3 regions of the Paenibacillus sp. FSL R5-0527 genome follow, and region 1 is predicted to be linked to each of the others. Evidence: riboswitches for the same ligand, from Rfam matches in the RefSeq annotation. Region 1 holds a riboswitch; each other region holds the start of a gene.
What was found. A riboswitch is a leader RNA that binds a small molecule or an ion and turns the genes downstream of it on or off. The one in region 1 is predicted to bind cyclic di-AMP.
Positions count from the first base shown of each region.

Region 2: linked by a shared signal. The riboswitch ahead of NYE69_RS03610 (C40 family peptidase) and the one ahead of kdpF (K(+)-transporting ATPase subunit F) in region 1 are both predicted to bind cyclic di-AMP.
Region 3: linked by a shared signal. The riboswitch ahead of NYE69_RS20520 (phytanoyl-CoA dioxygenase family protein) and the one ahead of kdpF (K(+)-transporting ATPase subunit F) in region 1 are both predicted to bind cyclic di-AMP.

Region 1 covers NZ_JBBOYI010000001.1:6,500,601-6,506,572, forward strand. The annotation lists gene kdpB (potassium-transporting ATPase subunit KdpB) at 1-785, opposite strand, end outside; gene kdpA (potassium-transporting ATPase subunit KdpA) at 809-2,488, opposite strand; gene kdpF (K(+)-transporting ATPase subunit F) at 2,738-2,815, opposite strand; cyclic di-AMP (ydaO/yuaA leader) riboswitch at 3,072-3,237, opposite strand; gene NYE69_RS29260 (ATP-binding protein) at 3,601-5,154, shown strand; gene NYE69_RS29265 (response regulator) at 5,141-5,842, shown strand; gene NYE69_RS29270 (S-layer homology domain-containing protein) at 5,926-5,972, opposite strand, start outside.
Region 2 covers NZ_JBBOYI010000001.1:790,938-796,909, forward strand. The annotation lists gene NYE69_RS03605 (C40 family peptidase) at 1-268, opposite strand, end outside; cyclic di-AMP (ydaO/yuaA leader) riboswitch at 273-414, opposite strand; gene NYE69_RS03610 (C40 family peptidase) at 659-1,129, opposite strand; cyclic di-AMP (ydaO/yuaA leader) riboswitch at 1,133-1,269, opposite strand; gene NYE69_RS03615 (hypothetical protein) at 1,491-2,321, opposite strand; gene NYE69_RS03620 (M1 family metallopeptidase) at 2,415-4,415, opposite strand; gene NYE69_RS03625 (YwhD family protein) at 4,535-5,047, shown strand; partial or broken gene NYE69_RS03630 (transposase) at 5,725-5,972, opposite strand, start outside.
Region 3 covers NZ_JBBOYI010000001.1:4,651,647-4,657,618, forward strand. The annotation lists gene mgrA (L-glyceraldehyde 3-phosphate reductase) at 1-692, opposite strand, end outside; gene NYE69_RS20500 (AraC family transcriptional regulator) at 845-1,684, opposite strand; gene NYE69_RS20505 (spore coat protein) at 1,859-2,422, opposite strand; gene NYE69_RS20510 (spore coat protein) at 2,584-3,084, shown strand; gene NYE69_RS20515 (hypothetical protein) at 3,129-3,299, opposite strand; gene NYE69_RS20520 (phytanoyl-CoA dioxygenase family protein) at 3,418-4,308, opposite strand; cyclic di-AMP (ydaO/yuaA leader) riboswitch at 4,450-4,592, opposite strand; gene NYE69_RS20525 (hypothetical protein) at 4,670-4,936, opposite strand; gene NYE69_RS20530 (acyl-CoA synthetase) at 5,736-5,972, opposite strand, start outside.

The DNA.
Region 1 (5,972 bases):
GTCGGGATCAAACAAACAAGCAAGGCGATCAGTACCGGAATCTCCAAGTTAATATCCGCATAAGAAGCGATCGGCCCAAGCGTCACGACGACGATCAGAAAAATAAGCGTCAGGCTGATCAACAGCGTATTTAGGGCGATTTCATTCGGCGTCTTCTGCCGTTTCGCGCCTTCGACAAGCGCGATCATCCGGTCGATGAACGTCTCGCCGGGATCGCTGGTAATTCTCACCTTAATCCGGTCGCTGATCACGCGCGTTCCGCCGGTGACCGAATTGAAATCGCCGCCCGCTTCCTTGATCACCGGCGCCGATTCGCCGGTAATCGCCGACTCGTCGACGGAGGCGAGCCCTTCGATCACTTCGCCGTCGCCGGGAATCATCTCCCCTTGGGAAACGACGACGATATCCCCCTTACGCAGCTCCGTCGAAGGCACCGTTTTAACGCCATTGCCAACCACTTTGTTCGCGGTAATCTCTTTCTTCGTTCGCTTCAACGTATCGGCTTGCGCCTTGCCCCTGCCCTCCGCCAAGGCTTCGGCGAAATTGGCGAACAATACCGTAAACAACAAGATCACAAACACGGTGAGATTAAAGCCGATGCGGCCCTCCGCGTCGAAGTAACCGGGAAACACCGTCATCAGCAGTACGATGACCGTGCCAACCTCAACGACGAACATCACCGGATTTTTCATCATAACGGCCGGATTCAGCTTGATGACGCTGGCCTTCAAAGCTTGTGCGACAAGCGGACCGGAGAACATGCTTTTTTTACGTTTATCGTTCATGGCAACTTCACCCCATTCCTTACTTAACGAATCGTTAGATGCTCAGCGACCGGCCCCAGAACAATCACCGGCAGGAAAGTCAACGCGCCGATCAAAATGACGGTGCCGATCAGCAGGAAGCTGAACAGCGCATTGTCCGTACGGAACGTGCCGATTGTCTCCGGCACCCATTGCTTGCGCGTCAACGATCCGGCGACGGCGAGCATCGCAATCATCGATATATACCGTCCGAAAAACATCACCAGGCCGGTCGTCATGTTCCAAAACGGCGTATTGTCCGCCAGCCCCTCGAAGCCGGAACCGTTGTTGGCGGCTGCCGACGTATATTCGTACAGCACCTGCGTGATGCCGTGGAAGCCGGGATTCGAAATCGCTCCCTTGCCTAGATCGGTCAAGAAGGCGATCGCCGTCGGCGCCAGGATTATGAACGGGTGCGCCAGAATCGCAATCGCGATCAGCTTCATCTCGCGCGGCTCGATCTTGCGGCCAAGGAACTCCGGCGTACGGCCGACCATCAGTCCGCAGATAAACACAGCGAGTATGGCGTACATCAGCATATTGATCAGCCCGACGCCTTTTCCGCCGAATACGACGTTCAGCATCATCTCCGCCAGCGGTACCAGACCGCCGAGCGGGGTCAGCGTATCGTGCATATTGTTGACCGTGCCGGTCGTCGCCGCCGTCGTCACGGTAGTGAACAGCGCGGATTGCGCGATGCCGAAGCGCACCTCTTTCCCCTCCATGCTGCCCTGCGAAGCATCGATGCCAAGTACGTTCAGCACCGGATTGCCGCTCTTCTCGGCGGTGTAGGCAACGGTAAGGAACACAAGGAACAAGACCATCATCGCTGAAAATATAACCCAACCCTGCTTGCGGCTCTTCGCGAATCTGCCGTACATAAAGGGCAGCGCCGCGGACAATGACCACATCGACAGGATCTCGATCACATTGGTCAGCGGGCTCGGATTCTCAAACGGATGCGCCGAGTTGGCGCCGAAAAAGCCGCCGCCGTTGGTGCCCAGATGCTTGATCGACTCCAGCGAAGCGACAGGCCCGATCGCAATCTGCTGCGTCGCCCCTTGCAAGGTCGTTACCGAGAGCGTAGACCCAAGCGTCTGCGGCACCTGCAGCGCGACCAGCACGAGCGTGACGATCAACGCCAGCGGAAAGAAAATCCGCGTATGCGCCTTGACGAAATCCTCAAAGAAGTTGCCCAAGCTTTTTCCCTTGCTCGTAACGCCCCGGACAAACGCGACCGCGACCGAAAGGCCCGTAGCCGCCGACGTAAACATCATCATCATGATCACGGCCATTTGCGAGAAGTACGAAAGCCCCGTCTCGCCGCTGTAATGCTGCAGATTTGTATTCGTAATAAAGCTGATTGCCGTGTTCATCACCAGCGTCGGCTCCATATTGCCGATACCGTTCGGATTCAACGGCAAGCCGCTCTGCACCCGCAGCAGCAAATAACTTACCGCGACGAGCATAAGGTTGGTTGCGATAAAGCTGATCGCGTACCGCTTCCAGCTCATGCCCGCGCGATGCTTCAGCCCGATGACCGCATAAATGGGTTTCTCGGCCCACCCGAATATTTTATCCGTGCGGTTGGGTTCGTTAGAGAAAACGTGATACAAATAATTACCGAGCGGCTTGGCGATCAGCATCAAAACACCGATTACGATTGCGATTTGCAATATATCCATGACCGTTCCTCCCACTATTAGAGGTTGTTCAAATAGTCATCTTTCCATGACGAAGCCGTTCAAAGAAGAGGACTCGACATCGAATCTTGAATTCAGCCGGGCCTTCCGTTGCTCACGTACCCAAAACGTACGCTCCGCTCCTTACGTCCCTAGCTTCATCCAACCTTCTCGGTCCTAAAAACCTGACTTTTTGAACTTGCACTATAAACAAAACTCGACTTTTTGAACTTGCACCATAATCAAAACTCGTTAAAACCTTTCCGGATGAAGCAACGCATAGATTAGATAGATCAGCAATCCAAGCGTAAAAATCAACACAATGGTCATTCTTGTTCGCCCCCCGTATCCTCCACCGTTTTACCGCACCAAATGACAAATCCAACTATAAGCGCGAAGGCGACGGTCAACGTTAGTACCATCCAAATATCCAGCATCACGACACTCCTCCAACGGTTAATCGGTCGCTTTTCTCCATAAACTGTTCCCCCGGATCAAGGAAGAAGGCAGCAAAAAAGAAGCCTTGGAAAAGAGGAACCTTTTCCGCGGCTTCTTGCAGTCGTCCCGACCGGTCCGCGACAAAAATGTTGCCTCTCCACACGCTTACGAGGTTAGCTGACGGATTCGGGCGTGAGAGTCGCCCTACGCCCGGCATTTGAAAGTGCCGGGTGATTCACCCCATGAAGCCGGGTTGCGGCTTCCGTTGGTTCCCCCGTTCCTTGTGTCTTTCAAGGATTCAGCGTTATAAGACCGATGATTCCGCTCCAACCGTTCCGATCGTTCTGCTCTCACACAAGCTTCGGCACGTTGGTTTCGTCGATCGGCATATCCATTTAGAATCGAATGGCCATTCAATTCATGGATCGTATCTTACTCCTTAGCTAAATGGTTGTAAAACGACGCAGCCGGCATATCCGTAAAAAAAAGAAACTTTAAGATGAAGTTAGCGCTCTCAAAATATTAGAGCTTCATTTTCCTCGCAAATACTCGTGATTATATGGCATTTCGTGGATTTTTACGGAATTTTTACGCCTATAAACGGTTTATTTTATTCCTTTTTTACATTACCCTGAACTATAGTAGTAACGGGAGCATAGACGGACAGGAGTGGTTTAATGGATAAGTTGAAATCGATGTGGATGCTATGGAAGCCTTATGCAAGCATCACTTTGCTCATCGCCTTCATGACCGCCGCCATGCACCCGTTCGGACTAGCGTTTGATTCGGTCAATATAGCACTTCTCTATCTGCTGCCCGTGCTTTGGAGTTCCGTCGTCTGGGGCCTGCGCCCTGCTCTTTATGCAGCAATGATGGGGGTCCTGGCTTTTGATTTCTTTTTCGTTTCTCCAATTCTGAGTTTTACGATCGCGGACTTGCGCTATCTGATCTCGTTCGGCGTTTTTTTGGCGGTAGCCGCGTTAACGGCCAGCCTGGCGGTAAAGCTGAAACGGCAGTTGCTATACGCCAAGCAAAGGGAGGAGCATACCGCCGCGCTCTACGTGCTCAGCCGGCAAATGAGCGATATCGCGGACATTCACTCCCTGCTCAGTAATGTTTCCCGGCAAGTTTCGCAAACCATCGGTACGGAAATTGCGATTTTTTTGCCGGATCAACGGAATACTTTAGTGCTAGCCCACTGCTCTTCGGTTCATAGCGATTGGGGACAAGGCGAAACGGAAAAAGTGATGGCGAAGCTGGCGTTTGATCATGGCGAAGCGGTCGGCAATGGAACCCGTACCTTAAGAGACTCTCCAGCCCATTACCTGCCGCTCAGAACCGAGGACCGCGTGCATGGGGTATTGGCGCTCAATCTGCAGGATCGGAAAAGCGGGCTCACCACCGAGCAACAGCGGATGCTGGACGCCCTGGGCGGTTTGGCGGCCACCGCCATCGCCCGCATGAAGCTGGCGGAGGAAGCCAAAATCGCTCATTTGACGGCCGAATCGGAACGGCTTCGCACCGCGATTCTAGATTCTGTTTCTCATGAGTTGCGTACTCCGTTAGCGGCTATTATCGGCTCGGCGACCAGCCTTATTGAAGGCAATTCTCTTTTTTCGTCGGAGGATCGCATGGAATTGCTGCTTACCATTCGGGACGGTGCCCTCCGTATGAATCGGTTGGTCAAAAACCTGCTCAGCATGGTGCAATTGGAAAGCGGCATGCTGCGTCTTAGAAAAAATTGGTGCGATGTGGAAGATCTGATCGGCGTCACCTTGGCTCAGGTCAAAGATTTTCAACAGCATCGAAAGTTGCGGGTAAACCTTCCGGCGTCCGTTCCTATGGTAATGGGGGATGAAGTTTTGCTCGAGCAAGTGCTGGTTAATGTGGTCAGCAACGCGATCAAATACAGTCCGGATTACAGCGAGATTTTCATAACGGTAAGGCCTGAGGACGACAAGCTTGTTATCCTTGTTTCCGATACGGGAATCGGACTTGCCGGTGACGATTACGGCCGGATCTTCGAAAAATTTTACCGTTCAGCTGCCGCCAAGCAAGTGACGGGCACGGGATTGGGACTTGCCATTTGCAAGGGAATCGTGGAGCTGCACAATGGAACCATTACGGCCAAGCCGAATCAGCCGCAAGGCACCGTCATTACAATTACACTTCCCCTAAGCAAGCCGCGCGAAGGGCATTTTGAAGAAATGGAGGAGGATGACCATAAGTAAGCTTGGAGCTCGTATCCTAATTGTCGATGACGAACCCCAAATTCGCAAGCTGCTGACGGTGACTTTACTGGCTCATCAATATTCAACTTATGAAGCGACCTCGGGGGAGGAAGGAGTGCTGCAAGCCTCATTGATTCATCCGGACCTGATCGTGCTGGATCTCGGATTACCGGACATCTCCGGTATGGAGGTATTGAATCGCATACGGGACTGGTCAAACGTGCCGATCATTGTACTAACGGCTAAAGACAGGGAAGAAGACAAGATCGCGGCCTTGGACAGCGGTGCCGACGATTATGTTACCAAACCGTTTAGCATGGGAGAACTGGTGGCCAGAATTCGCGTGGCGCTGCGCCATGCCGCCAAATCGGCAAACGAACCTGTGCTTCGGATTGGTGGACTAACCATCGATTTGGCACAACGGATTGTGGAAATGAATGGAGAGCGGGTAAAATTGACCCCAACAGAATATGACCTGCTGAAAGTCCTCGCCTCGAACGCCGGGAGGATCGTAACGCAGCGGCAGCTGCTTCAAGAAGTATGGGGCAGCCATCATGATGAGTCCGAAAGTCACTACCTAAGAATCTATATCGGACATTTGCGCAAGAAACTGGAAGAAGATTCGACCCAGCCGAAGTTAATCGTTACGGAGCCGGGTATCGGATACCGCCTGCTTTCCGGGGAATAATCCACCCGTATCTGCCCCTGAAAAAAAAAGGAGACGCCCCGCAAGCTACTGGCCTGCAGGGCGTTTCTTCCACTGGAAAAGAGTTATTCCCATGAAAGGGCTTCTCTGCTTTTAATAAGATAATTATAAA
Region 2 (5,972 bases), 5.7 Mb from region 1:
GTTCGCTTTTTGATACCGGTGTTCCTACCTTGTATTGGGCCGTGGATACGCGAGGAAGCGTAACGCCCATTTGTTCGAACACATACCGCGTAAACCCGGAGCAATCAAATCCGGCCGTACTGGTGCCGCCGTATTTGTAGGGCGTGCCGTACACGGAATTGACGATGTTGGAGAGCGACGTTTCCTGCTCGTCCGCAAAGGCGCTTCCCGTTCCCAGACTGAAACATAGAGCCAAACTCGTTACCGCTGCTGCTAAAGTCTTTCTCAAGATGTCTAACTCCTTCCAAGGCCTGCGAGGTTAGCTTAAGGATTCGGTTGAAGGTTCCCTATGATCCTTTTGAAGCGGGATCAATTCACCCTGACTGATGTGGTTCCCCCGTTTCCCGGGTGCGGGGAATTCGGCAGCTTCATGTAGTATGCACCCAAAAACGACGTCACAACAAAAATTACAAAGTTGTTACTATTTCTGTTGGTCATTTTACCAAAGTGGGCCAACATTGGCAAGTTTCCCGCCAAAAAGGATGCTTTTGGCCTGTGTGAGGAGCGGAGTGATCTGGGTATTGATTCCTAAGGGGGATCGGTAGACAGGAAAAACCCGCAGGAGACGTGATATCCCAATCATCCCTGCGGGTTTGTCGAATTCGTTATGGATTGCGACTTACTGTTCGGCTGTCACAGCTTCAAATTTCTCGGAGCTCATAATGCGCTTAGCTCCAACATACCGCTTCTCGTAGTAACTTTCGCTCAGTTTGCTGATGACAACTCCTTTGGAAGAAGAGGCATGCGCAAATTTGCCGTCGCCGACATAAATACCAACATGAGATATGCCATCGCCGGAAGTGTTGAAGAACACCAGATCGCCTGCGATTAATTCATCCTTGGAAACGCTTGTTCCCATCTCAAATTGGGAGCCCGATTGATGAGGAAGATCGATGCCGAGCTTGTTAAATACATACATCGTAAATCCGGAGCAATCAAAACCGGACGTTGTTGTTCCGCCTGCGGAGTAAGGAGATCCGAGGCCTTCTTCAATGGCGCTGTCCAGTTTGGAATCCGCGAAAACGCTGCCGGTTCCGATCGTGAAAAGCAATGCAAAACTTACTGCTGTTACGGTCAAACGCTTTTTCAAGAATTATGCTCCTTCCAATGCCTACGAGGTTAGCTTAAGGATTCGGTTGAAGGTTCCCTATGATCCCTCGCTTACGAGATCAATTCACCCAAAGTGGTTCCCCCGTTTCCCCGGCGCAGGGAATTCGGCTTTGATTTCTCACCTGATAAGACTTATTCGACGTAACTTGCTATTTTCCTGCCAAAGATGACAAAAATAATTACAAAACTGTTACTGAAATTGTGTTGCTGTTATTTTAACAAAGACAGGGACCATTTGGCAATGGTTAATTCGCGAGACTAAGAGGGGAAAACCTGACACAAGGCCTTCGCAAAGTCGCGGAGGCCTTGTGCCGTAAAGGTTTCGGAGAGATGAAAAAATTTTAACTTTTCTCGGTTTTTGTCTGCCAGAGGCGATATTGCGAGGTGACCTGCCAAATTTTAAAAGCGCTGCGACAGAGAGGATAGGTTTGCTGGAGGATCAACGCCAGCATTCCGGTCCAGATCCAGGAGACCGTTCCGAACAGCAGGAACATGCCCAGCCCGAATGCGCCCAGTATGCAGGAGATCCCGATGCCCTGCAGAAGGTGCCGGAAGCAGACGAGGAGGGAACCCCAGACGCTTGATTTGAACAAGTACCCAAATTGTACGTAGAGAATGCATTGTCTTACCAGCCAGCCGTAAACGAACCAGCCCAGGATGTAGATGAGACCCTTCAGCAGCGGGGCCATCTGTCCTCCGGCCCCCAGCAGATGCGGCCATAAAACAAGGAGCTTGGGAATAACCCAGAAGGCCGGGATAATGATTAAAATAAGTTCAATGGCATAAAACAGGACAACCGGCTTCCAGAATTCTTTCATTCCGCGGAACAGCGGCAGCCCGTGTCCACGGCTCTCGGAGGGGACAAGCCCGTATAGAATTCCCGCTTGAATAAGAGGCGTGAGCAGGAGGCGCAGGACCGCCATGCCGATCAGCAATCCTAAATAGAGGCGGACGTCCGGATTGCTCCCCAAATGGATACGCCCTTCCAGCAGGAACAGAATTCGGCTGAGTTGCGTGGGCGGCGGATCCGGATACCTTTGCAGTAGCGCGGTAACGGCGGTATCGACCAGGCGGTACAAAAACAACCCCCACAGCAGCTGATACAGGAACAAAATGATGACGGAGGGAAACTGGCTTTTCAGCAGGCTCCACCCCTGACGCACATAAGTCATATTTTCACCTCCTAAAAGTTTTGCGAGCGTTGCTTTACTCGATATGCTTCGAGCAAAACTACTTCAGAAGCATAAACTGAGTTCTGCCGGCGTTTACCATATAAGTGTTCCGAGCAGGGCTTCCAGCAGCTTGGTCACGCTCATATTGGAGCGCGAAAGGAGGGGCTCGGGTACTTCCGTCTTCAAATAATTGTTGATGTGTTTGTTTTCGACCACCAGCGAATAGTCGGGATCGATTTGCACCCAAGCAAGCGGTTCCTTGTATTGCAGTTTAAGCTCGACGCGGCTGTCCTCGCCTCTCCATTGTTTTCGCACCGTATGGCCGTCCTTGAACGTGAACTGCAGAGGAACCTTCGGATAGGTCGCCCCTTTGCGGGAGATGACGACGGTGGATTCGTAAACGGCGGTCCCGTCCTGGAGGAGCGGATTCACCGTGATCTTGTCGACGGAGAAGTCGGCCATTTTTCCATCGTATACATACTGCGAAAAATAGTTTTTCCAGCTGCGCCCGGTGACCTGTTCGACCACCCGCTGGAAATCGGCCGTCGTTGGATGTTTAAAGCGGTACTTGTGGGCATATACCGTCAAAATGCGCTTCATCGTTTTGCTTCCCACCTGGCGTTCAATATCGAGCAAAATAAGCTTGCCGCGGTAATAGACATTTTTGGTATAGCCGTCGCTGGATCCGTACTTCCAGGCGTTCAGGGTCAGCGGAGCCGGTGAGGAAATCAGGGCGGCCTGGATCGGAAGCGCCGGGGTGATGCCGAACTCCTGCTCCATTAATTTATCCTCCGCATAGGAAGCGAAGCCTTCATCCAGCCAAGCCTCTTCAAATTCATTGCTTGCGATCATGCCGTAAAAAAACTGGTGCGCGATTTCATGAATGACCGTCCGCTCCAGCTCATCGTAACCGGGAGAGTCGCCGCTAGCGCCAAAAGCGGTCACAAGCGTCGGGTATTCCATCCCGCCGGCCCCGTTTCCGTCCGCGGGGGGGACCACGATGGACAGGGTGGAATAAGGATACCGTCCGTACCACCTGCTGAAATTGGACAAAGCCGATTTGGCTGCATAGAAGTAGCGCTCTTTCAAATCCTGATGGGCGGGGTCCAGGTAAAGCTTGATCCGCACGCCCGGCACCTCGGAGGAGGAAAACGGCTCTTCCGCGTAAATGAAATCGGGGGAAGCCGCCCAGGCGAAGTCATGAACATCGTCGGCGTAAAACTGCACCGTTTTCCGTCCGCCTTTGACGGCGGCTTTTTTCGTCTGAAATCCGGTAGCGGCAACGGTATAGGCTTCAGGCACATTAATTCTCACGCTGTATATGCCAAAATCGGCATAAAATTCGGAATTTCCGTGGTATTGATGGAGATTCCAACCTTCCGCCGCGCGCCCCCGGGTGCCCGCAGGCTCATACACGCTGATTTTCGGAAACCACTGCCCGGCCATCACGAAATTCCCCGCCGTCCCCATCCGCGCAAAAACCTTCGGCAGCTTGACGGTGAACTTCATCTTCAACGTAAGGCTTTCCCCGCCTTGAACCGCTACGGGCAGACGGACTTTGGCCAAAGTTTTGTCTTTCGCGTTGCCGTCATCCGGCTGCACATACTGCAGCCGGTGGAGCAGGGAAATGCCGTCCGTCGTCCGCAGCTCGGTGATTTCCATGGAGCCCCAGCCGTCCTTAGGCATGATATCTCCGCGCAGCTTGCCGCCCGATTCTTTCATAAACGTGGTGTCCGGTGAGGAGAAGGCGTTAGGGTACAAGTGCAGATAAATTTCGTTGACCGTTTTTTTGCCGGGATGGGTCCATGTCAACGTCTCTGTGCCGGTAAGCGTTCCGTCCCGTTCATTAAGCGCAACGTCGATGTGGTATTCGGCGACCCGGTTGCTGAGCACCTCCGCCTTCGGCTGTTGAATGCTTTCGGCCTGCGGTGCGGCCGGGGTTTGTCCGGTTTTTTGGACGACCTTGGGCTTGCCCTTTTCCGGGGCGAACGAAGCCGCAATTTCCGGGCCCGCGTGGAGGGCATACCCAGCCGTTCCGAAAATTAAACACAATGCAAGGATGGAAATGCCATAGATCTTAGTACGTCGGGTCATACAATGGATACCTCCCGTTGACAAGCATCTACAGCATGTATATGTTTGCTTTTGGCAGATTATTAGCTAAAATTGAATTAATCAATAAGGCCCCAGATTCGCGAATAATGGAGGACATTATGGATCAATCACCAAAAACGGGTAAAAAAATTTTCGCCCTGAATATCATCAGCAACGACGAGAAAAGCAAGCATAAAGGTTTTGGCGCAGGCTCCATCGATTTGAACAGTATGTCGCCGGTCATCATCGACGGCGATGAAGCGTACATCGATGTCGGGGCGATGCACGCCAAAAGTAAGGTGGAAAAAGGCATCAAATTTTCGATGAACCGGGAGGATGTCCCGAACGGCCGGCAGGTTTGGATCGTCTGGGTCGCGGTCGATCGCGGACCGGAAGGGCAATTTTACGGCGGGATGACCGCCTGCGAGATGTGGATCGATACAGAGGCGCGGCGCGGCTGGAAAATCCTTGCCGACCACGTCAATAAAATGGACTACGCCCTGAAGCGGCGGGTCATCCTGGAGGGATTGACGGCGGTGCAAAAAGCGGCGCTTAAAAACCTGCTGATCGATACCAACGCCGAGTGGTGGGAGCGCACGCCGGAAGAGCTGAAGAGCGCATTGGAAGCTTAAAAGTCCGTGAGATGCAAATAAAAAAACAGTGAACCCTTGCCGTCCAGGCTGCGGCAAGGGTTCACTGTTTTTTTCGGCATTATAGAACCTATGACCTCAACTTTCGCCGAGCAAAAATCAACTTGAGTCCCTGCGTTGAAAGCTTGAGGATAGGGAAGTGGGGGTGGGGACGGCAGATCAACACTCCCTGTCCCGAGACTTTGCACGATTATCCCGTTTTATCAGGTAGGAGAGAAACAGACAAGCTCGGGAGAAGAAATATTTGGTGGAGAAGCAGATAGGTTCGAGATAATTTAGACGGGCTTAGGAGAAGAAATCAGGTTTAGAGGGGTGAAACAGACCGGACAAGAGATCAAGACAGGAGATCAAGAGAGGAATCAAGAGAGGAATCAAGACAGGAGATCAAGACAAGACCGACTCCGTGAACCCGTGTCGTCCATCGGTTTCGGATATTTCGAATGACCGCGCTTCAGACGTGACTTTGCTTGCGCTGACCATAGCAGGTCATCGAGGCTAGCGCCGCCTCTTGGGAAGATGGATTTCCCTTACGGCTACATTGTCGGAAGGGCTTCAGACCCCGGCTTTGCTCGAAGCCGACGCATGCCTTCCTAGCCTAACCGGGTTGAGGTAGCCGGTTAAATTGAAATGTATCAACATAAAGCGCCTCGTGGCGCACTGTGCAGCATCGACCAGGTGGTTTTGTAGGTGACCCGGACCACCTTACTCAGCCGCAGCGCCGAGATGCCGCCCGGGGGCAGGAATAAATCCAGGGCCTTGAACCACTTGAGCAAGGGTAGATGCGTTCCTTCAAAAATCGTACCGACCAAAGGCGATGTTTGATGCTTGCAATTTCCGCACTCGAACAAGGGGATATGCCTGGAAGTCAGGCGGCTGCACCGGGCGTAAGCGCAGCGCGGGCAGACGA
Region 3 (5,972 bases), 1.8 Mb from region 1:
TCGGTCAGGATGCCTTTTTCCAACGGCGAAAAAACGATCGAACCGATCCCCTCTTCCTGCAAAACATCCTGCAGCCCCTCCTCGATCCAGCGGTTCATCATCGAATAGCTGGGCTGATGAATCACGCATGGCGTGCCGAGCTCTTTGAGGATTTTCGCCGCCGCGCGAGTTTCTTCCGGCCGATAATTGGACAGCCCGACATAAAGCGCTTTCCCTTGACGCACGACGAGGTCGAGCGCGGACATCGTTTCCTCCAGCGGCGTATCCGGATCAGGGCGGTGGTGGTAAAAAATATCGACATATTCGAGGCCCATCCGTTTGAGACTCTGATCCAGGCTGGAGACGAGATACTTTTTGGAGCCCCATTCCCCGTAAGGTCCCGGCCACATGTAGTAGCCCGCTTTGGTGGAGATGATCATTTCGTCGCGGTAAGGGCGGAAGTCTTCCCTGAGCACCCTGCCGAACGTTTCCTCCGCCGACCCCGGCGGCGGTCCGTAGTTGTTGGCCAGGTCAAAATGCGTAATGCCGAGGTCAAACGCCCGGCGCAGCATCGCCCGCCCGTTTTCCAAAACATCGATGCCGCCGAAATTATGCCATAATCCGAGGGATATGGCGGGCAGCTTCAAGCCGCTTCTGCCGGCGCGGTTATATGTCATTTTTTCGTATCTGCCGTTGTCTGGCTGATAGGTCATGGCTTGTACCTCCTTTAATGGTCATGAGAACAATATAATCGAAGCCGTGCCGCACACCTATATCAACAAGGCTGTTTGATATGGCATAATGTCCGCTTCTCTCGATCCATTGTCCACAAAGGCGCCAGCCGTAGCTATTACAGCCCATCCTATTAAAGCCCGTCCCGGTAGGCCGAAGGGGAAACGCCGAGCGTTTTTTTGAACATTTTCGAAAACAAGAGCGCATCCTGATACCCGACCGACCGGGCCACCTCCCCGATCGTAAACCGGCCCGTTTTCAGGAGCGCGCAGGCCCGCTCCATCCGGTACTGCAGCAAATACCGCTGCGGCGGAAATCCCGTCGCCTGTTTAAAGATGGCCGATAAATATTTGCGGTCCAGCCCAACGACCGCCGCCAGCTGGCCGACGGAAATCTCCTCGCCGTAATGGCTGTGCAGAAAATCAAGGCAGCGGTGTATGTAAGCGTCCTTCGCCTGCGCTTGAACCGCCGCTTGGCCCGGCGCGGAAGCCGGAGCCAGCTCTACCATGACCGAAAAAAACTCGTTCAGCAAGGCCCGCAAACGCAAATCGCGGGTGGCCGCCTGCTCCTCGGCCTCGTTCAAAAGCTCGTACAGCTTCGGCATCAAACGGGGATCCATGGGGAACACCGGCTGCTCCGCGGTCACACGGGTTCGCGCCAGAATTTCTCCCGCCTGATCGCCGCAAAAGGCGATCCAGGAATAAACCCAGGGCCTTGCGGCGTCCGCCTGGTAAAAGACGACCCGCTCGGGATAAGCGATAAACGCCTGGCCCGCCGTCAGCGTCAGCGTCTCGCCGTCCTCCACGCGAACGATCCCCTTTCCCTCATGGACAAAGTGGATCTTATAAACGTCCCGTACGCCCGGGCCGAACGAATGCTGGGGAGCGCAGGCTTCCTTGCCCCAATAGCATAAATACAGCTCCGGTGAATCGCGGAACGGACGGTCCGGGTTGTAATGAAAAATCGCGGCCAATAACAGCACCTTCCTTGCACTTGGCAGTGGAATTGAATGCGCCCGCATCCGCTGACATTGTACCACAAAACAATGTTTCCAATTGCCGATCCCATGCAAAAAAGAGCGGGTGCGCCAAGGTCATTGATTTCCTTGGTACCCGCTCTTTTACTTTCGCTATGCTCCGCCGATTTGCTAATGAACCGCCGCCGGCTCCTGCACTTTCTGATAAAAAGCGCCGAGCGTATTCATCGTCGACATCGGAGCCGCTTCTAACGGATAATAGCCTTTTTTTACCATCCATTGCCATACGTCATAAGCGTGGTGCGAGCACATGCAGAAGGCATGCTCCAGGAAGCTGCGGATTTCGGGATGGCTCATCTCCATGGCCGCCCAAGCGTACTCCCTGCCCGCCCGTTTCAAAGTCAGCAAATAAGCGGTGGCGATTTCCCGGTCGTTGAACTGCTGAATCGAGGTTCTCGGCATGACCGGAACAGGCGACGCAGACGCCTCGGTAAAGGATTGCAAGACCGGCTGCAAATCCGGAATGGCCAATTTCCCGCTGGCCCCTTCCGCCTTGCTTAAATACTCCACCTTCATGTTGTAGTCCTGAAAATGGAGCGGAAGATGTTTTTGCAAGATCGCCTTCAGTTCAGGGTCCTGCGCTTGGTTTAAGAAACACGCCATGTTCGTAATCGAGTTAACGCAGCTTAACGTTAGTTCGTTCAAATCCTGTGCCTCGTGTGCGGCCAATTCCATGAGAACGTATCCTCCTTCGCTGTTTTGCGGTTGCTTGGTAAATCACTTTTAGAATGCGCCCCATCGTTTTCTATTATTGCCGGAAGCCGGAGTAAAATCGTCCCATACAAGGACAAATACCCATAAGGTTCCGCTGCGCATATAATGAATCAATCCTAACTATGGAGTGTGAGATCGTGAATAATGAATGGAAACAGGAGCATCTGGCCTGGCATGAAACACTGGAGCTGCATGAGCTGGTCGCCTCGCAATCCGCCAATTTGGCGGCGTTCAAAAAGAAACTGCCGATGGTGATGGACCCGGAGTTAAAAGCGCTTTATGCAGAAACGATCAAAACCTTGGAGCACAATATCCGCGAATTGCTCAAATTTTATCCGCTGGCGCCTGGTATGGCCCGCAACGTTTCGCCCGATATGACCGGTTTTGACGCGGCCAACCTGCTTGGCTTCGCTAAAGCCTCTGTACGCAATTACGCGAACGCCATTACGGAGACGGCTACTCCTCAATTAAAAGAAACGTTCCAAAAACATCTGCTTGGCGCCATCGCCCTTCATACCAAAATATTTAACTTCATGTACCAACACGGTTACTATCCGGCGTACAATTTGGAAGAACTGCTGGCCCACGACGTGCAAATGGCCAATCAAGCGCTAAACATGTAGCTTGCGAAAAAACCCCGGAATTCCGGGGTTTTTCTGGCGGTGCGTCATTTCTTTTGTTCCTTTTCTTCAGGTTCATCGTATTTATTGATATGCCCGGTAATGGCTTCGACCGCTTCATTCACATTCGTGGTGGCCGGCACGGCCTTAACCTCGTCTTCGGTCTTATCGACAAAATTTTGATGATCCGCGCGTACGGCTTCAATTTTATTGCTCACCTAAAGGTCACTCCTTTCCCGGAAGGTTGTGGTTTGAATTTACTATGCGATATTTTGCGCTTCTTTATGTATAAAGCCGCCCCAACGCAAAGCCATTTTGCCGGGACGGCTTTTTTTCTTAAAATTCCGCGCGGGCCGCCATGTATTCGGGTCTCGGCTTCTTCCCGAAATAAGGCTCCGCCAGTTTGTTTGCTACGCTGTTATAGACCATAAAAATATTGCTGCGCGGGTACGGCGTAATGTTGCTGTTGGAGCCGTGCATTAAATTGCAGTCGAACAGCAGTACGGAACCTGCCTTGCCGACCGGCGTTTCAATGCCGCAGCGCTTCGCCAGTTCGGTTAAGCTCGCCTGATCGGGCGCGATGAATTCCTTGGAGCAATCATCCGGCGCCTGGCCGACGCACGACACGAAGATTTGATGGGAACCGGGCATGACCATAAGCGGTCCGTTAAACGGATAATTGTCTTCCAGTGCGATCAAGCAGCTGAGCGCCCGCATCCGGGGCATCCCGTCCTCCACATGCCAGGTCTCAAAGTCCGAATGCCAGTAAAACTCTTTGCCGGTAAATGCCGGCTTATAATTGATCCGCGACTGATGGATGTAGCTTGGTCCCCCCAAAACATGCTCGACGATCGCGAGCAGTCTCGGATGCCGGGACAACTCCTGAAAAACCGGGTGGGTCCGATGAATCGCAAAGATCGAATGCACTTCTTCCCCGCCGGGCTGGCGGATAATTTCATCGGATGAAAGGTTCCGGGATGCTTCCCGCAAGCGCTGCGCCTTCTCCTGATAGCCCTTTAATTCCGCTCCGCCGAAAAAGTTCTCCAGGAACAGATAACCGTTTTTGGCGTAAAAATCCGACTGCTCTTTGCTGATTCCGCTTTCCGCGTTCCACTCGCCATATACGATGGGGTCCTGCCGCGGAAGCCATCTCGGCTCAGCATACACCCGGGAAGGGTAAGCATCCGTCTTTGGATCAAAAATTACGGACGTTTCCAATTGATTCATTCCTCCTCATCCCCTCATAAGAAATATTTGTCCAAACCAAAAAGGACCGCCGCTTGGAGAAGACAAAGCTTACCCAGCAGGGTCCTTAAAACGGACAAAGGCCCTTATAAAAGGGCCTAATAAAATCTCTTAATGTCGCAATATAGACCCATCCACTGCTGACGAGGTTAGCTGACGGGCTCGGGTAAGATGGTACCCTACAATCATTGCTGAATGATTCGCCCCAAAAAATTGGTTCCCCCGTTTCCCGGCTCCTTAAGCCGGAAACTAAGCGTGAGTCTATAGTAAAGGCAATTCGCGTTCATGTCAACCCATGTTCTGTAACATTTTCGATTTCGCCATATGCTCGCCGCCGTATTCGTTACTGCAGCCGGCTTTCCGCTTCAGCCAAATCGGCCTGATCCTCCTGCAAATCTTCCTTGGCGCGTTCCAGCGGTTCCGGGTTCATGCGCCCATCCGCCTGGGAAATGGCGTTCTCCGCTTTGTGAATGGCGTTGTAGGCATTTTCCACCGTTTCTTCGGTCGGATGGGACTGTGCTTGCGTTACGGCCCGGTGCGCTTTTTTGACGGACTGCTGGGCGGATGAGATCGGGTTTTGCGATTGCATGCTGGAATAAGGATTTGCCATGTTTTAGCCTCCTCCAAAAAGATGATAAGATGCAGGACCTTACTAATTTGAGGAAAAGGGCCGGACAATATGCGTTCGAACTTTTGCCAATCCCACGCTCCTGCCGCATAGGCCGCAGCGAAAAACCAACTTTAAAGCAGATAGAGCATGGATTTGACAGCGATGGAATACGGAGCCGGAAAAAGGAGGAGGAGGAGATCGGCACGAAATCACTGGCGTTGCATTAACTTTTGCTCAAGCTTTCCCGTGAAAGCTATCCGAAATCTAACGGTTGTAGCAGCGGCTATTTGCCGAAAAAAGACCTTTTCTAAATTCTAACGGTTGCCAGCGCCGTTATTTGCCTGAATCCAAGCAAAAATTACCGGTTTTCAGCGAAATAAGCCCCATGGCAACCGTTACAATTTGAAATCAACGGGATTGGAACAAATAGCGCTTGTGGCAACCGTTAGAGCATTGGTGTGCTCAGAAAATGTATCTTGCCAGACTCAAATGCAACGCTAGTGGCACGAAATGCAAAAGAGCATGCGATTTTCGTCGAAAATCCCCGAAACAGGCGGTTCAACTGCAAATATGCAGTTCATTTCTTATGATAAGCTGCCTTTTTATCCTATAGCTGCAAATGAGATGTATTTTTGCACTTCAACCGCCCAAAAGCAGAAATTTGCGGAAATTCAAATGCACTTTTGCATTTGATTCCATCGAGCCGTCCTTCTTACCATGAAACTGATTCATAAATCCGCCGGTGGTTTTCCCCAATTACATCAAGGCTTTCTTGCCCTAGCTCGGGGGGCCGTTTGTTCTAAATAGAGCTTTTCACCTCCAAGGCTGCGCGCTCCTCCCGCTCCCGCAGCTCTACTCTGCGGATTTTGCCCGTATTCGTTTTGGGCAGTTCAGCGACAAATTCGATTTTCCGCGGATATTTATACGGGGCCGTCACCGCTTTGACATGAGCCTGAAGCTGCTTGACCAGTTGCGGCGAACCCGCCGCCCCTTCTTTCAGCACAACAAAAGCTTTGACGATATGCCCGCGAATTTC